DNA from 2 places in the Rhizobium sp. SVR5-2C genome. Region 2 is predicted to be linked to the other one. Evidence: predicted binding sites of a transcription regulator. Region 2 holds the regulator's gene; the other holds the start of a gene.
What was found. Region 2 encodes LexA, which represses DNA repair genes until DNA is damaged. Its sites were predicted from a motif close to TGTTCNNNNTGTGTTCNG; they were not measured.

Region 1 (8,694 bases), on a different contig from region 2:
GATGTGGCTTTGCGCCAGGGACCGCGACTTCACCATGCGCGTGAAGAACAGCCACTTGTCGATGCGCTGCCGCGAACCGCTTTCTGGCTGCGTCTCCTTGCGCATAGGCTATTTCTTCATCTGCTCCTTCAAGGCAGCGAGCTTTGCGAAAGGAGAATCCGGATCGATTGGCTTTTCCTTCCGCGGTGGCTTCGCCTCGAAGCGCAGCGGCTGCGAGCCGCCGCGATTGTTGTTGCGTTCATTGCGATCCTTGCGGTCGCCACGATCCTGACGGTCGCCCCGCTGCTCGTTGCGATCGCCACGGCCCTGATGCGGCTTTCCGCCGTCGCGACCGCGGTCCTGACGTTTTCCATCGCGGCCTTCGCGACGGTTGCCTTCGGCGCCTTCCCCACCATTGCCACCATGCCGCCGGTTGCCCTGCTGCTGACGTTCGCCGCCGCGGCGTTCACCTTGACCGCGTGCCTGGCGGTGGTTGTCGTTGCGGCCGCCGAGCCGCCACAGAAGAACCGGCTTCGATTCGACAGCCTCACCGACTTCCGATGTCTCCGCCGCAGATCCTTCGGCAGTCTCGGCTTCCGTTGCAGGCTTGGCTTCGGTATCCGGCACCTCGGAGGCTGCTTCTTCGGTTGTGCTGTCAGCGTCGTCGTGATCTGCCTTCTCGGCGGCGTCCTCGGTGGAGGCTTCCGCCGCCGGAGCGACAGACGCGTCCTGAGCAGCCAGATGAGTCGCCGCTTCTCCGGCCGTCACGGCATCGGCGCGATAACCGAGGCCCTTGAGGATCTCTTCCATGTCCTCCAGCGTCGCACCGAGAATCGAAAGCATCGCTGTCGTTGTCGTGAAGCGGCGGCCATCGTAGGCGCCTTCCGGCCGGTTTGCCTGGCCAGGCTTCCACTGCAGCAACGGACGGATGATGTCCGCGAGCCGCTCGAGAATATCGATGCGGACGGCGCGCTTGCCGAGAAAACGGAAGCCGGCGAGCTTGTAGAAGGCCCGCTCGAAGCTCGGATCGGTCACGACGGACGTGCGGCCGGCAGCAAGCACCGGAATGAGATCGCCATAACCCGGCTTTTCCAGGCCGTCGTTTTTCAAGGCCCAAAGCAGGGTGATAAGTTCGGCCGGAGCCGGCTTGAGAAGTGCCGGAACGAAAATGTGGTACGCGCCGAAGCGAACACCATAACGGCGCATGGAAGCGCGCGCGTCCTGATCCAGCGACTTCACTTCTTCCGTCACGTCGCGGCGGAAGAGCACGCCGAGATTTTCGACGAGTTGAAAAGCAAGTCCCTTAGCAAGGCCCTGCAGGTCCTCAGCGCGCGAAAGATCATCGAGCGACTTCAGAACCGTGCTGATATGGTGATTGACGAAGCGTTCGATGCGCGCGGCAACGTGATCGCGCGCGTTCCCCGTGAGCTGTTCGTCGGCGAGCAGGATAACGCGGGGGCGCATGATGTGGTCGCTGCCGGCAAGGCGGGCGATCGGATCGCCGAGCCAGCGGACGAGACCGTCAGAACTTATCGCCAGATCGCTGTTTCCGGCAGCATGGAGGCGTGCGGCACGAGCCTCGAATTCCAGGGCAAGCGCCTTTTGCGAAGCAGCCTGGATTGCCTTTGCATCCGGTCCGTCCGCACCCGAAATGGGAGTAAACCGAAAACCGGACAACTGTCCCACATGATGTCCTTCAACAAAGACATCGCCATTCACACTGATTTCAGCTTCCAGCATCGCATTCTCTCTCAGGCGCTTCATGAGCACAGATGTCCTGCGATCAACAAAGCGTTTCGTCAACCTCTCATGTAACGCATCGGACAATCGATCTTCGATTTCCCGCGTCTTTTCCTGCCAGTGTGTCGGATCGGCAAGCCAGCCGGGTCGATTCGACACATAGGTCCAGGTTCTTATCTGCGCGATTCGTGCCGAAAGCGTGTCAATTTCGCCGTCCGTACGATCCGCGCGATGCACCTGCTCTGCGAGAAACCCCTCGTTCACCGTGCCATGGCGCACGAGATCGGAAAAGAGGGTCGAGATCAGATCGGCATGCTGTGCCGGCGTGATACGCCTATAGTCCGGCAGCGCGCAAGCTTCCCATAACTTCTCCACGCGCTGCGGACTGGTAGCCAAGTCAATAACTTCCGGATAGCGAGCCAGTTGCTCCAGCGCTTGCTGGTCGACGGCGGGCAAAGCACGCGTCAAGCCTTGCTCGCGCGGCGGAGTTTCCAGACTTGCCCGCAACGAGCGTATCGAGGAGAAATCGAGTTCCTTCGTCCGCCACTGCAAAACTTTGACATTGTCGAATTCGTGCGCCTCCATCCGCTGCACCAATTCTTCGTCGAAAGGCTGCACTTGGCCCGTCACCCCGAAGGTGCCATCACGCATATGACGGCCGGCGCGCCCGGCAACTTGTCCGAGTTCGGCGGGATTGAGATTGCGGAACTGATAGCCGTCGAATTTGCGGTCCTGCGCAAAAGCGACGTGATCGACATCCAGGTTGAGGCCCATCCCGATCGCATCGGTCGCCACGAGGTATTCGACATCGCCTGCCTGGTAGAGTGCGACCTGGGCATTTCGGGTGCGTGGGCTCAGCGCGCCGAGAACAACGGCGGCCCCTCCACGCTGGCGCCGAATCAATTCCGCAATGGCGTAGACCTCATCTGCCGAGAAGGCGACGATAGCCGTCCGCTGGGGAAGACGGGTGATCTTCTTTTGACCGGCATAGAGGAGTTGCGACAGTCTTGGACGCTCGACAACGGTAATACCCGGCAGGAGCTGCTGGAGAATGGGACGCATCGTACCAGCGCCGAGTAGCAGCGTTTCGTCGCGGCCGCGCAGATGCAGAATACGGTCGGTGAAGATATGGCCGCGTTCGAGATCGCCGGCGAGCTGGACCTCGTCGATGGCGACAAAGGCTGCCTTTGTCTCGCGCGGCATGGCCTCCACTGTACACACGGAAAAGCGCGCATTCGGCGGAGAGATTTTCTCCTCGCCAGTGACGAGCGCGACGTTCTGCGCGCCGACTTTTTCGACCACACGCGTATAGACCTCACGCGCCAGCAGACGCAGCGGCAGCCCGATCACGCCGGTACCGCTCGCAACCATGCGCTCGATAGCATAGTGGGTCTTGCCTGTATTGGTCGGCCCGAGCACCGCGGTCACGCCGCGCCCGCTCAGTATCATGGGCTGCGATGTCAGTTTCATTGTCCATGCAAGTGAGGCGGGGAGCCTCAGGGTCAAGGGCGCTTTGTTTCCAAAGCAGACAACACATGGACAGGTGCCTCTTCAAACGCAAGAGGCGAGCTGCAAACTCGATTCAAAAAATGGCGCTAAGTCGCTGTTTTCAGATTCGGAACAGCCTGAGAACGAATCAGCGACGAATCGGTGACTCTCCGTGATTCAGCTTTTGTTCACGGCTAAGTATTGGTTTTGAATCGGTTTTTCCTACTAGATGCTGAATCAGGCCACACGCCGCGTCCTAGTTTCGGAAGCCGGATTCGCACCGATAGGCACTCCGTCGTACCGCACCCGCATTAACCATTGATCAAATGCAGAACGAATCGCCTACGAATCACCGACACCCGGAGTTTCCGGATTTGTTCACCGCAACATGTTGTATTTGAATATAATTTTAACCATAAAGCTCGAATGGAAAGCTGACCATGCGCCGCTGTTTGAGCGGCTTTGTTAAGATTTGAACGGCGCGCCTGCGCAATGCACCGATAGGCAGAAAAATCACCGGCGTCTCATCCCAACCGGGAACAAAAAAGACAGATGCGTGTTTATTGTCCATTCGTCACGGCGAATTGGAGGAATTCAAAACATGCTCGGAACAATACTTCTTATTATTCTTATTCTGCTCCTGCTTGGTGCCCTGCCGAATTGGGGTTATAGCCGTGGCTGGGGCTATGGACCTTCCGGCGGTTTGGGGCTAGTTCTCATTATCGTTCTTATCCTTGTTTTAATGGGCCGAATTTAGCGGCTTGTAACCTACGGAGAAAAGACATGATGAAGAAAATTGCCATTGTAGCCGCTATGGTAGGCGCACTTGCGGCCTGCACCCCGACTGAACAAGGAACGGCAATCGGCGCCGGCACTGGGGCGATCATTGGTGGCGCTGTGAGCAACAGCTGGGGCGGCGCTGCAGTCGGCGCTGTTGCCGGTGGTCTTGCTGGGGCGCTGATCGGCCAGTCCGTGGAACACCGCGGCTACTGCGTCTATCGCGACCGGTATGGCCGCCGCTACGAAGCACGTTGCCCACGCCGTTACTGAGAACTGCCATTAGAAGGGTTCAGACGGGCGCTTCGGCGCCCGTTTTTGTTTATGCTCGCCGTCAACAATATGTTGACGATCGGTCATGAAAGGCAAATCTACCGCGCTTCGGGCGTAAGGCGCATATTCTTTCTGAAGATCACGGCAGTAAGCCTGTGTAAGAAAGGAACGGGGTCTCATGGCTCAGATCATTTTGAATTCCGCTCTCGCCATACTTGTCGCGGCTGCATTTCTCACGACAACCGCCGCCGCCCTGCGCGGCGACGATCGGGCGGCGCAGAGAGTTCCGGTCAAGGCAAGGAACGAGCGCCACCGTAGGTGACGCAAGCTTCATCGCGCAGACTTAGACGAAGAACTGGCCGCCATTCGCCGTAATCGTCGATCCGGTGATGAAGCCGGCATCGTCCGACACGAGGAAGGTAACGCAGCGGGCGATTTCTTCCGGGTCGCCAAGGCGGCCGACAGGGATCTGAGGAATGATCTTTTCGTTGAGTACCTTCTCGGGAACGGCAAGAACCATTTCCGTACCGATATATCCCGGGCAGACGGCGTTGACTGTAATGTTCTTCGCCGCCCCTTCCTGCGCAAGGGCCTTCGTAAAGCCGAGATCGCCTGCCTTGGCGGCTGAGTAGTTCACCTGTCCCATCTGGCCCTTCTGGCCGTTGATGGACGAGATGTTGACGATCCGTCCGAAGCTGCGGTCGCGCATTCCGCCCCAGACCTGGTGCGTCATGTTGAACAGGCCCGTGAGGTTCGTATTGATGACGTCGTGCCACTGCTGCGGCGTCATCTTGTGGAACATTGCGTCGCGGGTGATGCCGGCATTGTTGACCAGCACTTCGACCGGACCGAGTTCGTCCGCTACTTTGTCGATGCCCTTACCGCAAGCGTCGTAATCCGAAACATCCCACTTGAAGACCGGAATGCCGGTCACCTCATGGAAGGCCCTCGCCTTTTCGTCATTGCCGGCATAGTTGGCAGCGACCCTGTATCCCGCGTTCCTGAGCGCCATCGAAATGGCGGCGCCGATTCCACGGGTGCCGCCGGTGACCAGAGCCACTCTGCTCATATTTCGCTCCCCTCGTTTTAGTTCCGCCTTTGCTCAGGCGCTGGTGAATCGTTGGTTCCAAGGTCTATTCAGAGCGCCTCGAAGCACATGGCGACGCCCATGCCGCCGCCGATGCAAAGAGTGGCAAGCCCCTTCTTTGCGCCACGCCGTTTCATTTCGAAGAGCAAGGTGTTGAGGACGCGCGCCCCGGATGCACCGATCGGATGGCCGATCGCAATTGCTCCTCCATTGACGTTGACGACTGCGGGATCCCAGCCAAGATCCTTGTTCACTGCGCAGGCTTGAGCCGCAAAGGCCTCATTTGCCTCGACCAGATCGAGGTCTCCGACAGACCAGCCTGCCTTCTCAAGCGCCTTGCGCGACGCAGGGATCGGGCCGGTGCCCATGACCTGGGGATCGACGCCGGCCGTTGCCCAGGAGACGATGCGTGCAAGCGGCTGAACCCCGCGCCTGCCGGCTTCTGCTTCCGTCATCAGCACGGCAGCTGCCGCACCGTCATTGATCCCTGAGGCGTTCCCTGCTGTTACCGTGCCGTCCTTATCGAAGGCCGGCCGAAGCTTCCCCATGGTATCGAGCGTTGCTCCGTGACGGATATATTCGTCGGCATCGACCGTCACATCACCCTTGCGCGTCTGTATGATGAAAGGAACGATCTCGTCCTTGAAGCGGCCCGCCTTCTGGGCAGCTTCGGCTTTATTCTGCGAGGAGACCGCGAACTCATCCTGATCGGCACGGGAGAGCTGCCACTGACGAGCGACGTTTTCGGCCGTGATGCCCATGTGGTAGCCATAGAAAGCATCCATCAGGCCGTCCTTGATCATGGTGTCGACCATTTTCATGTCGCCCATCTTGGTGCCACCGCGCAGGTGCGCGGCATGGGGTGCCATCGACATGGACTCCTGGCCACCGGCGACGATGATCTTTGCATCCCCCATGGCGATCTGCTGCATGCCGAGCGCCACGGCGCGCAGCCCCGAGCCGCAAAGCTGGTTCACGCCCCAGGCCGTCGCCTCCTTGGAAACCCCTGCTTTCATGGCCGCCTGGCGAGCCGGATTTTGCCCTTCTCCTGCTTGAAGCACCTGGCCGAGGATGACCTCGTCGACTTCCGCCGCATCAACGCCCGCACGCTCGAGCGCGCCCTTGATGGCAGTTGCTCCAAGCTCGTGCGCCGGGACAGTGGCGAATGCACCATTGAAAGAGCCGACCGCTGTGCGGGCTGCGCTGGCGATGACGATCGATGAATTGCTCATGGGGGCCTCCTCGTTTCCTTCATCATTTATAAGTTGAAACTGGCAAAGCTTTGGCGCCGAGTCAAACGGCAACACGATGACAACGCAATTTTCGTGAGCGCTTACGAAAATGCAATTTTATGCCTTTAGGCAAAGGAGTTGCCGCATCGCACAAAGAGATTGTCACCGGGCTTCTTTTGCGTCTACAGTCTGTAGCGGAGGAGTATCCATAACAATCAGACGGGGATCAGGAGACTGATATGGCCAAGAACGAGGGTCAGATAATTATCAAGAAATACGCCAACCGCCGCCTCTACAACACGGGCACCAGCACCTACGTGACGCTGGAAGATTTGGCGGAGATGGTAAAAAAGGGGGAGGACTTTACGGTACAGGATGCAAAGACCGGTGACGACATCACGCATTCGGTCTTGACCCAGATCATCTTCGAGCAGGAATCGAAGACAGGGAACACCTTGCTGCCTATTTCCTTCCTGCGTCAGCTCATCACCTATTATGGCGATCAAATGCAAATGGTGGTTCCGACCTTCCTGGAACATTCCATGCGCGCCTTCACCGAACAGCAGTCTCAGATGCGCGAGCAAGTGACCCGTGCCTTTGGCGAAACGCCGCTCGGCAAGAACCTGCAGCTGCCGATGCAGATGGTCGAAGAGCAGGTCCGCCGCAACACCGAGATGTTCCAGCAGGCCATGCAAATGTTCTCTCCGTTTATGACGCCCCCTGCAAAGGAGACGAAAAAGACAGAGTCGAAGGACATCGACGAGCTGAAGGAACAGCTGCGGGCGCTGCAGAACAAACTCGATAGTCTTTAAGGCTCAGAGCCCGATCGACACATCGCGCCCGGCGCTGCGGATCGAAACGGCAAATCCGCCGATCACGTCTATCAGCGCAACCGTCATCAGGATGAAGAATACCTGCGTTGCCGCGTCCTGCACGAGCAGGAACTCGACCAGGAAGGCGATGAATACCAGCATCGACAACATATGGTTGACTAGGCTGCCGGATCCGTGGCGGGTAGCCCGCAAGAGCTCGAAAAACAGAACCACCAGAGCCACGACGATGAAGAGATCGCCAAGCGACATGCTCCAGATCGCACCGGAAATCATCGAAAGAACGATGACGTCCTGTTGAAGCGCGGGAATACCACCGCTGCCCATCAAGCCGAGCATCGCCATATTGTAAAGAATAAACGGAATTACCATCAACGGCACTGCAGCGATCATCTTGTCATTTCCCCCTCTTTGACGAGGGGAATACTGCAGCAGATCTCGACGCAACTTCAAGTCGTCGTAATAGATAAATGCTCAAAAGCAAAAGGCCGGCGTTGAAGCCGGCCTTTTAAATCCTCGCGGACCAGAACCTGAAAGCTTATGCGCTTTCCTTCGGCGTCAGAACCTGACGGCCGCGATACATACCGGTCTTCAGATCGATATGATGCGGACGGCGCAGTTCGCCGGAGTTCTTGTCTTCAACATAAGTCGGAGCCTTGAGTGCGTCTGCAGAACGGCGCATACCGCGCTTGGACGGGCTCGTTTTTCTCTTCGGTACAGCCATTTTTACATACTCCAATTCACAGGCAACACATTCCCGGCCAAGCTGGCGGCCGAAACGGACGTATCGCGATTTCGGAAATTTCGCGCGCTTATACATGCCTTGAAGTTGGTTGACCAGTCCCCAAACGCATTTTTTGCGATTCTGGCGAATGACGGTTCAGGCTTCGTCTTCAGGGACGATCCAGGGCTCGGCCCGGGCGGCAGCTTCCCACTTCAACCAGGCGGGATGCGCCTTCACGGCCGCCATGTAACTCAGCGTATCGCCGGCGGTCACGAGAACATAGACATCGAAGCGGTTGACGACCGGGGCAAACATCGCATCGGCGGCCGAGAAGGCACCGAAAAGGAAGGGACCGCCGGAGGCGGCGCGCATTTCCCGCCAGACCGTTTCGATGCGCGCAACGTCGTCCATCACGCCATCGGGAAGCGCAATCTTGGCCCTCGCGCGCCGGATATTCATCGGGCAAGCACCTCTGAGCGCCCGGAAGCCCGAGAGCATCTCCATGGAGACCGAGCGCGCCACCGCGCGCTGTGCGCGATCCCTGGGCCAGAGCCCCGCTTCCGG
Region 2 (8,694 bases):
AGCCAACGGTGCGCGCCAGAGCGAAGAGAACGGTGAACATCGTCGTGGGGAAGCCCAGAGCCTTCAGCGTGATGCCGGAATAGAAGTCGATGTTCGGATAGAGCTTCTTCTCGATGAAGTATTCATCGGTCAGCGCAATGCGCTCGAGTTCCATCGCGACTTCGAGAAGCGGATCGTCCTTGATGCCAAGTTCGCCGAGAACTTCATGCGTCGTCTTCTGCATGATCTTGGCGCGCGGATCGTAGTGCTTGTAGACGCGGTGACCGAAGCCCATCAGGCGGAACGGATCATTCTTGTCCTTGGCACGGCCGATGTATTCCGGAATGCGGTCGACCGAGCCGATTTCCGAAAGCATGTTGAGCGCTGCTTCGTTTGCACCGCCGTGTGCCGGACCCCAAAGGCAGGCAATGCCGGCTGCGATGCAGGCAAACGGATTGGCGCCCGAGGAACCGGCGAGACGAACCGTCGAGGTCGATGCGTTCTGCTCGTGATCGGCATGCAGGATGAAGATGCGATCCATGGCGCGCGAGAGAACCGGATTGACGGTGTATTCTTCGCAAGGAACGGCAAAGCACATGCGCAGGAAGTTCGACGCATAGTCGAGATCGTTCTTCGGATAAACGAAGGGCTGGCCGATATGGTACTTGTAGGCCATGGCGGCAAGCGTCGGCATCTTTGCGATCATGCGCAGGCTTGCGACCATGCGCTGATGCGGATCGGTGATGTCGGTCGAGTCGTGATAGAAGGCCGACAGCGCGCCGACACAGCCGCACATCACAGCCATCGGATGCGCATCGCGGCGGAAGCCGGTGAAGAACCGCGACATCTGCTCATGCACCATCGTGTGATGCGTGACGCGATAATCGAAATCCTTTTTCTGAGCAGCCGTCGGCAATTCGCCGTAGAGCAGCAGATAGCAGACTTCGAGGAAGTCGCCATGTTCGGCGAGCTGTTCGATCGGATATCCGCGATGCAGCAGAACGCCTTCGTCGCCGTCGATATAGGTGATCTTTGATTCACAGGCCGCGGTCGAGGTAAAACCAGGGTCGTACGTGAAGGCACCGGTGTTTTTATAGAGTGCACCAATATCGATGACGTCCGGCCCGATCGTCCCGCTTTTCACGGAAAGATTGGCGGACTTCTCGCCGATTTTGATTGTTGCGCTTTGATCAGTCATGGTGATCCTCCAACTGGCGGGGGCGGCGCCATAAAAGCGCCACAGGGGTTAAGCGTCCTCAGCGATTGCTATATGATCGAGACGCTAATGCCAAGTTACCGTGACGTCATTTTGTGCATCGCAGTATCAACTTTTGGGCACTGCTGCGATGACAGAAATGCATAGCGGAAGCCGATGCTTGGCTCGGCTTTTTCAGGCTGCATGTGTTTGTCTTTTTTCCGTCATTTATTTATTGCTGAAACCCTCTCTAGACGGCATTCTGGTTGTATTTTAAGGCGCTGCCGGACTGGGGTACATGCCGGAGTTGAGAACGAGCGAAACGCACATCGGCTCGTCAGCAGGTGTTGCAGACAAGCTGCCGCGCGGACGTCTCCCCGCGCCGGTCGACGCTGCGCGATGGCACTTGCAGCGCACGCAAAACAATCGCCCGCGGCTAGCTGCCGTTCCCCAGATGCGCGTACATCTCCAGGCCTCTGTTCTGCGGATGGCGGGCGAGGAAACGGCGCATGGCGCACGGCTGCTGTTTGCGCCCGTCTTTCTGGGGCTGGGTGCGGCAATCTGGTTTGTCGCCGGCGGCGGCGTTTCAATGCGCTCCTCGGGCCTCTGCCTGTTTTTTATGCTTGCGGCGCTCGCCGTGACGAATCGCAACCGTGAGGTGCTGCGCGCTGTCCTGACGGCGCTTGCGCTCATCCTTTGCGGCATATTGGCCGCGCAATTCGAGACGCGGCGCGCGGCAACGCTGATGCTCGATTCCGCCGTGACCACGACGCTGACCGGCCGGGTCGAGCGGCGGGAAGGCGATGGCCGCGGCGGATGGCGTTACGTTCTATCTGTCCGGGCCACGGAGCAGCCGTTGTTGAAGCGGCCGCCGGCGCGGGTTACCGTCGTTGCACGAGGGCGGAAAGCCGAGTTCGAGACCGGCACCTGGCTGAAGGGCAGGGCGCGATTGACGCCCCCGGCCGGGCCAGCGCTCCCGGGCTTGAACGACTTTGCCGTCAAGACCTATTTTGACGGCATCGGCGCCAACGGCTTTTTCTATGGTGCGCCAGTGCCGGTGCCACCGGGGCAGGAGGACGCTCGAAATTTCGGCGAAAATTGGCTGGAATGGCTCTATCGCCTGCGCAGCAGTATTGGCGATCGCATAAGGTCGATCCTGCCCGGTGACACCGGTGCTTTTGCCGCCGCGCTGGTGACGGACGAGCGCCGGGCAATTTCCAGCGAGACGACAGAGGCACTCCGTCAGTCCGGTCTTGCCCATATCATCGCAATCTCCGGGCTCAACATGGCGCTGTCGGCGGGTATTTTCTTTGTCGGATTCCGTTCGATACTCAGCCTCTTTCCGGGTGTCGCTCAGGCCTATCCGACGAAAAAGATTGCGGCGGCGGGTGCTCTGGCGGCGGTGACGGCCTACTTCTTGATCTCAGGTTTTGCCGTTTCGGCCGAACGCGCCTTCATCATGATGGCAATCATGCTGGTTGCAGTCTTCTTCGACCGGCCCTCCATCAGCCTCCGCAATGTCGCGCTTTCGGCACTCCTCATCATCTCAATCTCGCCCTCCGAAATCATGGGTCCGAGCTTTCAGATGTCCTTTGCCGCCACTCTGGCGCTGGTCGCGGGATATGCGCTTTGGAAGGAGCGGCCGATGCGCGAAAGCCCTTTTTCAAAAATGCGATCGCTTCGGCTGTTGGTTTCCGTTTCCGGTTTTCTCGGCGGAATCCTGCTCACATCCGTCATCGGCGGCTTTTCGACAGCATTGTTCTCGATCGAGCATTTCCACCGGCTGACGGCCTACGGTCTGCCGGCCAACCTCGCGGCCATGCCGATCATTTCCTTCGTCATCATGCCTGCAGGCCTGCTTGCCATGCTGCTGATGCCCTTCGGGCTAGACGTGCTGCCGTGGAAGGTGGTGGGTTTCGGTCTCGATCTCGTAATCGCGGTTGCCAAGACGGTGTCGTCCTGGGGCGGCGACATCGGCGTGGGCAGGCTGCCCGGCTGGTATTTTCCGGCAGCGGTCGCCGGCTTCCTGCTGCTCACGCTGCTGCGCACCCGGCTTAGGCATATGGGAACAGCGATCATCGCCGGTTCAACGCTTGCCGTTGCGCTCATGCCCGGTAGAGCCGCGCCAGATGTCGTGATTGCCGAAGATGGAAGTCTTGTTGCAATCGTCAGGCAATCCGCTCTCGCCTCCAACCGCGAACGCCCGCCGGATTTCATTTTCGACCAGTGGAAACGAGCGCTGGTTATCGATGACCACCGGCCGCCAAAATTGCTTGATACCGCCTCGGCCCCGCCTTCGGCAAAAGACGGGGAGAGATTGAGGCTTTCTCCGACGCAACAGGAAGAAGCAAGAGATGCGATGCGGAACGCCGCTTCGGCAGGCCATTTCACCTGCGTCAAAAAAGCCTGGTGCACGGCAGAGCTCGAGAACGGCTCCATCCTCGCAGTGATCGAAAATGCGGCCTATTTCGGCCCGGCTTGCGACACAGCGGATATCGTCGTGACGCCGGTCAAGCTGCGGTCCGGCACCTGCCGATCCGGAGCAATGCTGTTTACCGGCGAAACCCTGAGGAAAACCGGCGCCGTCGAGTTACGCTTTGGAAACGGCGCCGCAGACGTCACAACCGCTTTCGAAACACTCGACCGCCCCTGGAGCCGGCACCGCGCCTATGATTGGCGCAGTGGCACATTTGCCGGGGATGCGTTGCCGGTTAGTGATAGCGGCGAATGAGGCCGACGAGCTTGCCTTGAACCTTGACGCGGTCCGGCCCGAAGATACGTGTCTCATATGCCGGGTTTGCGGCTTCAAGCGCGATCGAGGCTCCCTTGCGGCGGAACCGCTTGAGGGTCGCTTCCTCGTCATCGACCAGTGCGACAACGATGTCGCCGGGGTTTGCGGTATTTGAATTGCGGATAATGACCGTATCGCCGTCGAAGATGCCGGCGTCGATCATCGAATCGCCCTTGACCTCAAGTGCGTAGTGCTCGCCCGACCCCAGCATATCGGCGGGGACGGTGATGTCGTGGGTATTGTTCTGGATTGCCGAGATCGGCACGCCGGCCGCGATGCGGCCCATGACGGGAACGGAAACAGCACTGTTGTTGTCTTCGTTCGCCGGCTTCGGCGGGGCTGCTACCGGCTGCGGTTTGCCGAGGCTACCCTCGATGACGCTTGGCGAAAAGCCGCGGCGCGGCTGAATGCTCGGGCTGTAGGCCTCCGGAAGCTTGATCACCTCAAGTGCGCGAGCCCGGTTCGGTAGGCGACGAATGAAACCACGCTCCTCAAGCGCCGTAATCAGGCGGTGGATGCCGGATTTGGAGGCGAGATCCAGCGCATCCTTCATTTCGTCGAAGGATGGCGGGACGCCGGATTCTTTCATCCGCTCATGAATAAAGAGGAGAAGCTCCTGTTGTTTGCGCGTCAGCATCGAAGTTTAACCCCAGATTCGTGAAACAAAGCCAGAACAGACACTATATGTTCCATATGTGTTCCGCAAGTACCTAAATTTCGGTAAAACTTTTTCTGAAGTGCATTCATTTTGGGACTTTTTGTTTGCCGGGTCACCGCTTGCAGCTTGCATCGGGGGAACAGGCCGCGCAAATCTGGAGCACTGGAAAAATGGAGACGCGCCCGATGCCTCATCCACTGGATCACCTTGTCCTACCGGTCACGGACATCGACCTGGCGCGCGAGCGGCTGGGAAGGCTGGGATTTACCATTGCGCCAGAGGGCGGCCACCCGTTCGGAACGGAGAACGCTTGCATCTTCTTTGCCGACAAGACCTATCTCGAGCCGCTTGGTATCGAGAATGCGAAGAAATGTGAAACATCCGTGCGCGGGGGCAATGTTTTTGTGGCGCGCGACCAGGCTTTTCGCTTCCGGTGCGGCAATGACGGGTTTTCTGCGGTCGCTTTTAGCACAGAGGATGCGGACGCCGATCATTCTGCCTTCATGAATGCCAGGCAGAGCGGCGGCGACATGCTGGAGTTTTCGCGTCCGATCGAAATGCCGGATGGCTCGCAATCGACCGGCGCCTTCAAGCTCGCTTTTGCGGCCGATCTCAGGGCGCCGGATTTCTTTCTCTTTGCCTGCCAGCGCATCAATGCCTTTCCCGCCAACCATGACGCGCTGGAAAAACACGAAAATGGCGTAGCCGGTATTCGGGAGGTCGTGCTAAGCGCGCCGGAGCCAGAAGCGTTTGGCTCTTTCGTCCAACTGGCGGCGTCCGGGGCAAAGGTAGAGAGCACCAGTTTCGGCCTCGCAGTCACAACTCCCAACGTCAAAATCAGTCTGCTGTCTCAGGAGGGGATGGAAGCCTATTTCGATGTCGCACAGCCGTTGGCCGACAAGGGGCTCCGCGGCAGCGCCATCGTTTTCCGCACCCGAGATATTACCGTGACAGAGGCCCTTCTGGCTGCTAACGGGATGACCTATACACGCATCAGCAACAGAGTTCTGGTGAAGCCTGCGCCCGGCCAGGGTGCAATCTTCGCCTTTGAGGAGACCCCATGAGCAATACCAACTCCGAAGTCGCAGTCGGCGAAGGCGCCGGGCGCGTTGTGTTTTCCAACAGCGGCCGGCTGTCGCTGATTGCCGGTCCCTGCCAGATGGAAAGCCGCGAGCACGCCTTCATGGTCGCCGGCGTTTTGAGCGAACTCTGCAAGAAGCTCGGCATCGGCCTCGTTTACAAGTCGTCCTTCGACAAGGCGAACCGCACGTCGCTTTCCGCCCAGCGCGGCATCGGGCTTGAAACGTCGCTGGAAGTCTTCGCCGATCTGAAAAAGGAGTTCGGTTTTCCGGTGTTGACCGATGTCCATACGGAAGAGCAATGCGCGGAAGTCGCTACGGTGGTCGATATCCTGCAGATCCCTGCCTTCCTCAGCCGTCAGACGGACCTTCTGGTAGCCGCCGCCAAGACTGGCCGGGCAATCAACGTCAAGAAGGGCCAGTTCCTGGCGCCGTGGGATATGAAGAACGTCCTCGGCAAGCTGAATGCGACCGGCAATCCGAACATCCTGCTTTGCGAGCGCGGTGCCTCCTTCGGCTACAACACGCTGGTTTCCGACATGCGCTCACTGCCGATCATGGCGGCGATGGGCGCGCCGGTGATTTTCGACGCTACCCATTCGGTGCAGCAGCCGGGCGGGCAGGGTGGTTCGTCAGGCGGGCAGCGCGAATTCGTGGAAACGCTGGCGCGCGCCGCTGTCGCCGTCGGTGTTGCCGGCGTCTTCATCGAGACACATGAGAATCCCGACAACGCCCCGTCCGACGGCCCGAACATGGTCCATCTGAAGGACATGCCGCGGCTTCTCGAAAAGCTGCTGGCGTTCGACGCAATCGCGAAGAACTGACGTTCAAAAGTCTGACATGATCGTGTAATAGGCCACGTACGATCGCTGCAGCGGAGGACGCTCAAAGCGCCATTGTAATTTGCGCGTCTTCGATTAAGACGATTTCAAACGATTTAACCGCCACCGAGCAGGAGAAACCATGACTGCAATTACCGACATTATTGCCCGCGAGATTCTTGACAGCCGTGGCAATCCGACCGTTGAAGTCGATGTCTATCTCGAAGACGGCAGCATGGGCCGGGCGGCGGTGCCGTCGGGCGCTTCGACCGGCGCCCACGAAGCCGTTGAAGTTCGCGACGGCGGCAAGCGCTATCTCGGCAAGGGCGTGGAAAAGGCCGTCGAGGCCGCCAATACCGAAATCTTCGATGCGATCGGCGGCATCGACGCCGAGAACCAGATCCAGATCGACAACATCATGATCGAACTGGATGGCACGCCGAACAAATCGCGCCTCGGCGCCAATGCCATCCTCGGCGTATCGCTCGCCGTCGCCAAGGCCGCCGCCCAGGCTGCCGGTCTGCCGCTCTACCGCTATGTTGGCGGCGCCAGCGCCCATCTGCTGCCCGTCCCGATGATGAACATCATCAACGGCGGCGCCCATGCCGACAACCCGATCGACTTCCAGGAATTCATGATCCTGCCGGTTGGCGCCGATTCGATCCGCGAAGCTGTGCGCATGGGTTCGGAAGTGTTCCACGTCCTCAAGAAGGAACTGTCGGCTCAGGGCCACAATACCAACGTCGGCGACGAAGGCGGTTTTGCACCGGGTCTGAAGAGTGCGCCCGAAGCCCTCGATTTCATCATGAAGTCGATCGAGAAAGCCGGCTACAAGCCGGGTGAAGACATTTTCCTCGGTCTCGATTGCGCCTCGACCGAATTCTTCAAGGACGGCAAGTACGTGCTTGAAGGCGAGGGCCGCACGCTGGAATCCGGCGCCATGGCCGAATACCTCGCCGAACTCGTCGGCAAGTATCCGATCATCTCCATCGAAGACGGCATGGCTGAAGACGATTGGGACGGCTGGAAGGCTCTGACCGACCTTGCAGGCAAGACGTGCCAGCTGGTTGGCGACGATCTCTTCGTCACCAACTCGGAGCGCCTGCGTGACGGCATCCGCATGGGTGTCGCCAATTCGATCCTCGTCAAGGTGAACCAGATCGGCTCGCTGACGGAAACGCTGGATGCGGTCAACACCGCGCATAAGGCGGCTTATACCGCCGTCATGTCGCACCGCTCGGGCGAAACCGAAGATTCCACGATTGCCGATCTCGCGGTTGCCAGCAACTGCGGTCAGATCAAGACCGGCTCGCTGTCGCGCTCCGACCGTCTGGCGAAGTACAACCAGCTGATCCGCATCGAAGAGGGCCTCGGCCCGCAGGCCCGCTATGCCGGCCGTTCGATCATCCGCGGCTGATTGCGCTTAGAACTCAACGATTTGAAACCCGCGTCCGACCGGCGCGGGTTTTTCTTGTCCGGAAAATTCATAGTCAACGGACGGTTAATCTCTCGGGGGTAGGCTGATCGGACTAGGTAATGCGTCAGAGCAAGTGTGCGTATGTGGACAAAGCATCATAAGAAGAAAAAGATCGGCCGTTTGGTCGTTCCGGCGATGACCGTCGCCTTTCTCTCCTACTTCGGCTATCATTGCATTCACGGCGACTACGGTCTGCGCGCGACGGAAGTGTTCGAACAGCGCCGCATTGCCCGCGAACGCGATCTCGCGGCGCTCAAGGCGAAGCGCGAACATCTCGAGCAGCAGGTCGCGCTGTTGAGCGACGGCTCGCTGGACAAGGATATGCTGGATGAAAAAGCGCGCTACCAGCTGAATATGTCGCGCGCCGACGAGATCGTGATCTTCAATTCCTACGCCAATTAACCGAAAATCGGTTAATCGACGATTTTTGAGTATTATCAGTAGTTTACCTCAGAATACGAGCCATGCATTTATGGCATTGCTGTGGCTATATTTCTTCCCTATGGTACGCGCCACCCAATAAACGACAAACCCATAGGGAGGGTTGAATGGCGCCGCGAAAGAACGCGACCGTTTCCAGCCGTAAAGCCAGCACAAAATCCGTAGCCAAGGCCTCTAATGGTGGCCCCGTTGCTGATTTCAATCGCGACGAGGAGCTCAAAGCCTATCGCGAGATGCTTCTGATCCGCCGTTT

Region 1: the regulator LexA is predicted to act here: its motif matches at 3,336-3,353, upstream of ACPYOI_RS09815 (helicase-related protein).

Annotation. Positions count from the first base shown of each region.
Region 1 covers NZ_JBNDHT010000025.1:11,565-20,258, reverse strand. Annotated here, with positions in the region: gene ACPYOI_RS09820 (RNA-binding S4 domain-containing protein) at 1-105, opposite strand, end outside; gene ACPYOI_RS09815 (helicase-related protein) at 109-3,189, opposite strand; gene ACPYOI_RS09810 (DUF3309 family protein) at 3,809-3,964, shown strand; gene ACPYOI_RS09805 (YMGG-like glycine zipper-containing protein) at 3,991-4,257, shown strand; gene ACPYOI_RS09800 (hypothetical protein) at 4,436-4,579, shown strand; gene phbB (acetoacetyl-CoA reductase) at 4,601-5,326, opposite strand; gene ACPYOI_RS09790 (acetyl-CoA C-acetyltransferase) at 5,395-6,576, opposite strand; gene phaR (polyhydroxyalkanoate synthesis repressor PhaR) at 6,816-7,388, shown strand; gene ACPYOI_RS09780 (hypothetical protein) at 7,392-7,799, opposite strand; gene rpmF (50S ribosomal protein L32) at 7,945-8,130, opposite strand; gene ACPYOI_RS09770 (glutathione S-transferase family protein) at 8,287-8,694, opposite strand, start outside.
Region 2 covers NZ_JBNDHT010000009.1:57,671-66,364, forward strand. Annotated here, with positions in the region: gene gltA (citrate synthase) at 1-1,177, opposite strand, end outside; gene ACPYOI_RS04545 (ComEC/Rec2 family competence protein) at 1,473-3,905, shown strand; gene lexA (transcriptional repressor LexA) at 3,886-4,602, opposite strand; gene ACPYOI_RS04555 (VOC family protein) at 4,809-5,687, shown strand; gene kdsA (3-deoxy-8-phosphooctulonate synthase) at 5,684-6,526, shown strand; gene eno (phosphopyruvate hydratase) at 6,666-7,940, shown strand; gene ACPYOI_RS04570 (FtsB family cell division protein) at 8,082-8,402, shown strand; gene pdhA (pyruvate dehydrogenase (acetyl-transferring) E1 component subunit alpha) at 8,549-8,694, shown strand, end outside.